2 regions of the Sutcliffiella horikoshii genome follow, and region 1 is predicted to be linked to the other one. Evidence: predicted binding sites of a transcription regulator. Region 1 holds the regulator's gene; the other holds the start of a gene.
What was found. The regulator LexA, encoded in region 1, represses DNA repair genes until DNA is damaged. The targets are predictions, from matches to a motif close to CGAACATATGTTCG.
Positions count from the first base shown of each region.

Region 1 (4,218 bases):
ATGGACCACAAGGATTAGGCCCGATAATACCCCCTGAAGACTTCAAAGCAGAGGTAAGTCCCTTTGAGTTAATGTTTGAGATTATCGAAAAAAATATAGATGACATCATAATTGTTGATGTGGGTAGACAGACATCTCTTGTTTTCGCCTACAATCTCCGGCCTGAACTTATGGACCAGGTTAAAGAGGTATATCTTATGGGAGGAGCATTCATGGTTCCTGGTAACGTAACAGATGTTGCGGAAGCCAACTTTTGGGGAGACCCAATTGCTACTTCTGTAATCTTGAATAAAGCGCAAAAAGTATATATAACCCCACTAAATGTAACAAACAGGGCTATAATTACTAGGGATATTGCGACATTCATTTTCAATCAAACTAGTAGTCCGTACAAATATCTAATTCCAACTGTCACCAATTATTATGCTACATTTTACGACCAGGTGATGCCTGGTATAGATGGTTCACCAGTGCATGATGTATTCACCCTATATTATCTATTGAATAAGGATAAAACATATACAATTCAAAGAGATGTAAGGGTTGCAGTTGTTGACGGAAACAGAGGGCAAAGCATAGCGGACTTAAGGATGGTTTACAAAGAGCCTGAACGGAAACATTTTATAGTGATGGATTTTGATTATAACGATTTTATTGCTGACTTTACAAGGGTGAATTTGAGAGACGCAAGCCGATAAATATTTAAAATTACTGCTAGCCCCAATTTTCTAATTGCTGAATAAAAAACAGTGATGTGATTATTATAAAAACATAGTAGTTAGATGGGGTGATGAGTTAATGGATCTGAATTGGATTTGGAAAGCGGTTTTAATAACTATAATAGGAACGTTTTTACTAAGAATTGCAGGAAGAAAGTCCATTTCACAGATGACTTTAGCTCAAGTGGTAATAATGATTGGTATCGGTTCTCTGTTAATTCAACCTTTAGCAGGTAAAAGTATTTGGGTAACGTTTGGTGTAGGTATCACTCTTGTAGTAACACTGGTTTTAATGGAGTTCTTACAACTAAAATCCGACATCTTTGAAAAGTTGATTACGGGAAAATCCAAGATACTAATAGAAAATGGAAAATTAAATGAAAAAACATTAAAGAAATTAAGATTTACCATTGACCAATTGGAGATGAAACTTAGACAGAATAGTATATCTAGTATAAGTGATGTTAAGTGGGCCACTCTAGAGCCGAACGGGCAATTAGGATTTGAGTTAAACGAACAAGCTAAGCCGATAACCAGGAAAGAATGGAATCTCCTCTATCAAGAAATTCAACTTTTAAAAATAATGATTAATCCTTCAAGCAAACCAAGCCGTCTTGATAATGAGAAAGAAGGAAATCTATTTACCGAAGTTAAGAATGGAAAACATAAATTAAAAGAAAGTCCAGATGAGAAACTGGATTAATGACCAACAAAAAAAGCCGGTATACGGCTTTTTTTAATGGATATTACGATATACACCGATAACTTTACCAAGAATGCTCACATTTCGGACAATGATAGGTTCTAATGTAGAGTTTTCCGGCTGCAGTCGGATATAATCCTTTTCTTTAAAGAAACGTTTGACTGTAGCTTCATCTTCTTCAGTCATGGCAACAACGATGTCTCCGTTATTAGCGGATTGTTGCTGACGAACGATAACATAGTCCCCATCAAGGATTCCGGCTTCGATCATACTGTCCCCCATAACCTCAAGCATGAAAACTTGCTCGTCTGGTGCAACATAGCGATCAGGAAGTGGAAAGTAGTCCTCTACGTTTTCAATGGCTGTAATTGGTTGACCCGCGGTTACTTTACCGATGATCGGAACATTGACGGCAGAAATCTTAGGGATAAGTTCATCTTCCATAATTTCGATGGCTCTCGGTTTAGTGGGATCTCGGCGAATAAGACCTTTGCTTTCAAGTCGAGCAAGATGCCCGTGTACAGTGGAGCTAGAAGCTAGTCCAACCGCTTCCCCGATTTCACGGACGGAAGGTGGATATCCTTTAGCTTGGACTTCTTTTTTTATGTAATCTAATATGTCCTGTTGCCTTTTTGATAGTTTCATATTCCGCACCTCTATCATTTATATTAGTGATAGTATAGCATGTTTTGGTATAAAATACAAACATAAGTTCGAATTATTGACAAGAATATATGTTCGCTTGATAATAATAGTTTAAAAGAATGGTGGAGGAAAACATACATGAAGGGAATCATTTATTGCCGTGTGAGTACAAAAAAAGATACACAAGAAACGTCGCTGTCCCGGCAAAGGGAAGAGTTAGTTTCCTTAGCGGCACATCGAGATATAGAAATCGTCGAGATTGTGGAGGAACAGGCGAGCGGATATGATTTGGATCGTGAAGGTGTTTTTCAAATAATCGAACTTATTTCAAGTCAGCATATTGATGTTCTTCTAATCCAGGATGAAACAAGGCTTGGCAGAGGGAATGCAAAAATCGCTTTTTTACATTGGTTGAGAAAACATGAAATAAAGATATTTTCTATAACGGATAATGGGGAATTGAGATTATCAGATTCTGATTCGATGGTTATGGATATTGTGGCAATAGTTGAGGAATACCAAAGAAAGCTACATAATTTGAAAATAAAAAGAGGCATGCAACGTGCGGTGAAAAGAGGATATGACCCCACAAAAAACCTGACAAACATCCATATGAGCCCTGGACGCGAGAAAATTGAGGTGCCGATTGAAGAGATAGTCAAACTTCGTAACAACAAACTTACTTTTCATGAAATCGCTGCCACATTAAGAGGGCTTGGATATGACGTTTCTAAAGCTACTGTAAACAGACGCTATCGGGAGTATATAGAAGAGAACGACACCGGTTTGCTTGTAAAAAAAGAACCGCTCTAGTAAGATAAAAGCATATCTTCACAAGGAAGAAAGAAGGAGTTTTCTATGTTATCAAAAGAAAAAATAGCAAGAATTAATGCACTGTCAAAAAAGGCCAAAAGCGAAGGCCTTACAAAGGAAGAAACAGTTGAACAACAAAAGCTTCGTCAAGAGTATATCAAGACTTTCCGAGCTTCCATGGAAAATACTTTGCAAGGTGTCACAATCGTGGATCCGGAAGGAAATGATGTCACTCCGGAAAAATTAAAGGATACTAAAAAGAATTTAAAGCATTAATTGCTTTTTTTCAGAACATTGGAACATACTATCTATGATAAAATAGAATCTTTCCAATAAAAATAAGTTAAAGAGAGAAAGGGTGGAAAAGATGACACAACATATTGATCAACTTTCCATTAACACAATTCGTACACTATCTATCGATGCAATTGAAAAAGCTAACTCAGGGCATCCAGGAATGCCAATGGGTGCTGCACCTATGGGCTATTCTTTATGGACAAGATTTATGAATCACAACCCTAAGAATCCGAACTGGTTCAATAGAGACCGCTTTGTACTGTCTGCAGGTCACGGTTCTATGTTACTTTATAGCCTTTTACATTTAGGTGGATATGACGTTTCTATGAATGATTTAAAAGAATTCCGTCAATGGGGAAGTAAAACTCCTGGACATCCTGAATTCGGTCATACTCCTGGTGTAGATGCAACAACTGGTCCACTTGGACAAGGAATTGCAATGGGTGTCGGAATGGCAATGGCAGAACGCCACTTGGCAGCTACATACAATAAAGAAGATATGGAATTAGTAAATCACTTTACATACAGTATTTGTGGAGATGGAGACTTGATGGAAGGTGTATCTGGAGAAGCTGCTTCTCTTGCATCTCACTTGAAATTGGGCCGTTTTATCGTTCTTTACGATTCTAATGATATCTCACTTGATGGGGACCTTGATCGTTCTTTCTCTGAAAGCATTGAAACGCGTTTCAAAGGATACGGCTGGCAATATATCCGAGTGGAAGATGGAAACAATTTAGAAGAAATTGCTGCTGCAGTGGAAGAAGCACAGAGTGATTTGTCCCGTCCAACAATGATTGAGGTGAAGACCACTATCGGTTATGGTTCACCAAACCGTGCAGGTAAATCGGACGTTCATGGTGCTCCTCTAGGTTCAGATGAGTTGAAATTAACTAAAGAAGCATATAAATGGACATTTGAGAACGACTTCCATGTTCCGGAAGAAGTGTACACGCATTTCCGTGAAACGGTTGCAGATAAAGGTGCAAAAGTGGAAGCGGAATGGAATGAGCTATTTGATGCTTATAAAACAAAATACCC
Region 1 is NZ_CP082918.1:1,991,774-1,995,991, forward strand. It holds gene K7887_RS10100 (nucleoside hydrolase) at 1-698, shown strand, start outside; gene K7887_RS10105 (DUF421 domain-containing protein) at 799-1,422, shown strand; gene lexA (transcriptional repressor LexA) at 1,456-2,067, opposite strand; gene K7887_RS10115 (YneB family resolvase-like protein) at 2,206-2,880, shown strand; gene K7887_RS10120 (DUF896 domain-containing protein) at 2,926-3,156, shown strand; gene tkt (transketolase) at 3,248-4,218, shown strand, end outside.

Region 2 (4,218 bases), 610 kb from region 1:
AATATCATCTACACATAAACAGCCTGCTTCGCCAAACTTATCCACCACATGCAAGCGCCTCTGATAGGCATCGAGATGATGCACCGCTCCTACAAACAGATGGTATCTTCTTTTTTCATAATAGGTAATGGTTACTTCCTTACCCGTTTCCATCGCTTCGCAAAACAGTTCATTCATTTCCTCAAGCCGCTGCTCATCAATCTCCGGCTTGGTTTGGTATAAATCCTCTTTGGTCCAATCGCGCAGCATTTTGACATGCTCCGGCAGCATCATGGACGTCCATTTAATGGTTCCGCGATCTCGTATCATCCTTAACATCCTTTCTTACGTTTCTTGCTATAACAAATTCTCTACGCCTTATGCCCACCAACCAATCTGCTTCGATGAACTGCAGTTCCGGCGTTGGTATAGGACACAGCCCGCAATAGTGCATTGGTTCCGTATTTTCCGCGGATGGTGTCCATTACATAGCCTAGTTCGCGTTTTTTTGGCTGTTCGAGTTCAAACAGGCTCAGTTGCATTTCACTGTCCTCCACGATGTTAGAGAGGGAGACGGCAATTTTCCGGACGGTTTTTGGTTCATAATTTTCGTCAAACAGTTCGAGGCAGGTACGGTATAAGTCCATTGTGACGTTGCTTGCTCGTTCCATCGTTCGGGAGCGATAGAATCCTCCGCCAAGTTCATCGCGGCTGTAGCCGATTCCAAGGCTGATGGTACGGCCGGCTTTTCGGTGATGCCGTGTTCTTCTGGCGACTTCCTCACAGATTTCCAAGATGACTTGTTTCACTTCTTTCGGGTCTGTATAGTCGCGCATTAAAATCTGACTTTTGCCGAAGCTGATCTGCCCCTGAATAATGGGGGCGCCAAGCTCTGATAAATCAATCCCCCAGGCATGATAGTACAGTTGATTTCCCATCACGCCGAATTTTTTCTCCAGCAGCTCGAGGGGGTAATTTGCGAGCTGTCCAACATTGAAAATTCCCATTCGATTTAACGTTTTTTGTACTCTGGATCCAATTCCCCACATTTCACTGAGAGGGGAAAGCGGCCAAAGTTTGGTTTTTACATCGTCATAGGTCCATTCCGCTATGCCCTTCTTTTTTGCTTCAAGATCCAGACAAAGCTTTGACATGAGCATGTTTGGGCCAATTCCGATGGCGCATGGAAGCTGAAATTCCCGCTCCATGTCCTCTTTGATTTTTTCAGCAATCGTGGTTGCATCTCCCCAAAGTGCCTCTACCCCGTCGACTTGCAGGAAGCTTTCGTCGACACTATAGGTATGGATGGCGTCCTTTGGGACATATCGGTTGAAGAGTCTGGTGATTTCTGTGGAGATGCGCAGATAAGTTGCCATCTTTGGGTTTACAATATGGATACGTTCATCATTTGGAATCTCAAATCGGCGGGAACCTGTCTTGATTCCAAATTCCTTTTTCAGCATGGGAGAGGCCGCAAGTACGACGCTCCCCTGTCGTTCCGTATCTCCAACCACTGCCAAATAGCAGGTGAGCGGATCGAGTCCCATCATCACTGCAGAGCAGCTGGCATAAAAGCTTTTCATATCTACACATAAAATCTTGTTGTTTGGCATCTTGCTGTAATCCATGTCCACGAACCTTCACACCTCACTAAACAGAAAGTATGTTCGCATTAGTAGTATATACCCAATAATAAGCGAATATACGTTCGGTTTCAATGGTAAATTCCACTACATATTTCGACAAATGCCTTTTCCATGTGCTTGTTAAGTGGGTAAAACCTTTATAATAAAGGAAATGAGGTGAGCGAAAATGGAGAGAAATTTAGTAAAAAAAATGATTCGAAATTGTTTTATTCAATATCAGCATGATTTTGAATCTGTTCCGCTTAATGAGGAAGAGTATGAAAAAATGGCAAGTGAAGTAAATCAACTAACTTCCGAAGATCCTGCATTGGATGTGTTTGAAGTGGTCCAGGATGTGGTGTATGAGTATTTAAGTAAATGGTAAGAGCACATGGCAAAATAATTCATAAATCCGGTGTAATTACACAAGATAAAAGAAGAGTTCATCTAGAAAAGGAGCGACATCATGAAGAAAAAGCCTGTGCTCGTATTATGGATAATGGTATTCATCTCCATTCTGACACTCCCTTTTCTTGGGTGGAAGCACTTTAAACGTTTTTTGCCCGGAACATTATTTATGTCTATATTAATTGCATTAGAGAGCATTGTGGCGGAAAAGTATAAATGGTGGACCATCTATAAAAAAATCCCGCCCTATTTTGTGAATGAATTTGCCTTTATAGTTGGTCCGTTCTTTGCTGGTTCCCTGTGGATATTACGCCTTACATACGGAAGATTCTATTTGTATTTCCTTTTGAATGCATTTGTGGATGCCGTTTTCGTTTATCCCATTAATGTTCTATTTGAAAATATAGGGATATTTAAGATGAAAAAGATGAACCGTCATCAACTATATGGGCTATTTTTAATAAAATCCATATTGATGTATGGTTTCCAAGGTATGTGGGAGAAGTATGTTCGTAAGAGTTCAACCAAAAAGCCTGAACAAGAAGGACCTTACCCGATTTCCCCTGCAGAGTAAGCGCCTTTCCCACGGAGCCACTCGATTAGCTTCACATCTGTATTATTGCGAACTGCAGCATCAAGTGGAGTAAGGTGGTCATAACCAATCCAGTTGAGATCCGCTCCTTGGCCGAAAAGGTATTCTGCCGCCATCAATTGACCACCATGGCATGCCAACCAAAAGGCTTGAGTGGTTTCAAATGCGGAAGGAAGCTGATCACCTTCATAGTATGCTTTCACTTCATCGAGCATCCCCAGTGCCGCGGCATTCCAGAGATTTGTCTGTGCTCCACTTTCTACTAGAAGGCGGGCTGCCTCCCATTGCCCAAATGCTACCGCATCGTCTAGTGGAGTTCCTTCTGCGATTACTGCCCCTGTGGCATTTATGTCCGCACCAGCTTCAAGAAGCGTCTGACTCACTTCCACATCATTGCTGCTCGCAGCCCAATGAAGAGGTGTTTCTGTGTGATGACCAGTAAATCTAGCATCTACTTCTGCTCCCGCCTCCACTAATGTGCGTACAACGGTTGCTCCGTTCGGAAAGTGACCAGGCCAGTCGGTCGCCACATGAAGCAAAGTGCGGGATACTCCGAACGCGTCAGATTTTTCATCATGATAGCCTTTGGGGATAATTCTTGCCGTGGCAAGGTGGGGATGAGCAGCAAGTAAACGCTCAAGAGCTGGAACATCACCTGTTTGTACTGCTTTAATGACCTCGATACCTAAATCCTCGTCTTCTAAGATAAAATTCATATGTACGTTGCCTCCATTTCATGTGTAGAACAAAAAAACGCCCTGCACCAATCATACAAGACGTCTCTCATAAGAACCACTATCACTCTTTCACTTCCACCTCAATATCCACTGGCTCGCTGTCATCCAACAGGTTCTTCAAGGTTACCTTATACAAGCCCTCACCCTGTTCCGTCACTTCCTCGACGTGCCATGGATACCCGGCTTCCACTTCTTCTAATGCCTTGGCAATAGCCTTTTGTTCTAATTCATCCTGCTCTTCATCCACCACCACTTTAATGGCGCCAGACTGGGCTGGAAAGGATTCTGCTACAATGCCAGAGTTCCAAACAGTCACTTTCATTCCGACCATAATATTAGCTGCTTCCAACGGCTCACCTGCAGAGTTTTCCACTTTTGTGCTTTCTTCAAGGGTATACATAGTTGCAGAGGTGCCTGAACCGCCGCTACTAGGGTGCTGACCTGTCACTAAAATACGTGTTTGACCTTCATTTGAAATTGAAACGATATAGCCTGTTAAGTCCTCCACTGCCTGATCATCAACATCCACCGGTTCTTCATTAGGCGCTTCTTCATCAGAACCAGGATTGGATCCTGAACTGCTATTGTCGTTTCCACCTGTTGTTCCACAACCGAATAAAAGAAGGAAACAAGCCAGCAATGACATGAATTTTATTGTTTTCATCCTCTTTTCACCTCTTGCTCAATTGGACGGATAAGACAATGAAAGGTTACACTATTTTTGTCGAAAGGCCTTGCCGCCGAATTTTTCCACCACACCAGGAAACACCTGATACAGTTTGCTGGCCATGTTCATCCAACCAGGAAGATTAATTTCCCGGGTACGAGTGAACATCGCATCTGCTATCCGTTTGGCCACATATTCAGGCTCAAGCAT
Region 2 is NZ_CP082918.1:2,605,718-2,609,935, forward strand. It holds gene K7887_RS13410 (YolD-like family protein) at 1-309, opposite strand, end outside; gene K7887_RS13415 (Y-family DNA polymerase) at 351-1,607, opposite strand; gene K7887_RS13420 (YqzH family protein) at 1,792-1,989, shown strand; gene K7887_RS13425 (hypothetical protein) at 2,071-2,586, shown strand; gene K7887_RS13430 (ankyrin repeat domain-containing protein) at 2,562-3,320, opposite strand; gene K7887_RS13435 (DUF3221 domain-containing protein) at 3,403-4,005, opposite strand; gene K7887_RS13440 (SDR family NAD(P)-dependent oxidoreductase) at 4,057-4,218, opposite strand, start outside.
Region 2: K7887_RS13415 (Y-family DNA polymerase) is a predicted target of LexA. The motif match lies at 1,677-1,690, and genes of this name have one in related genera.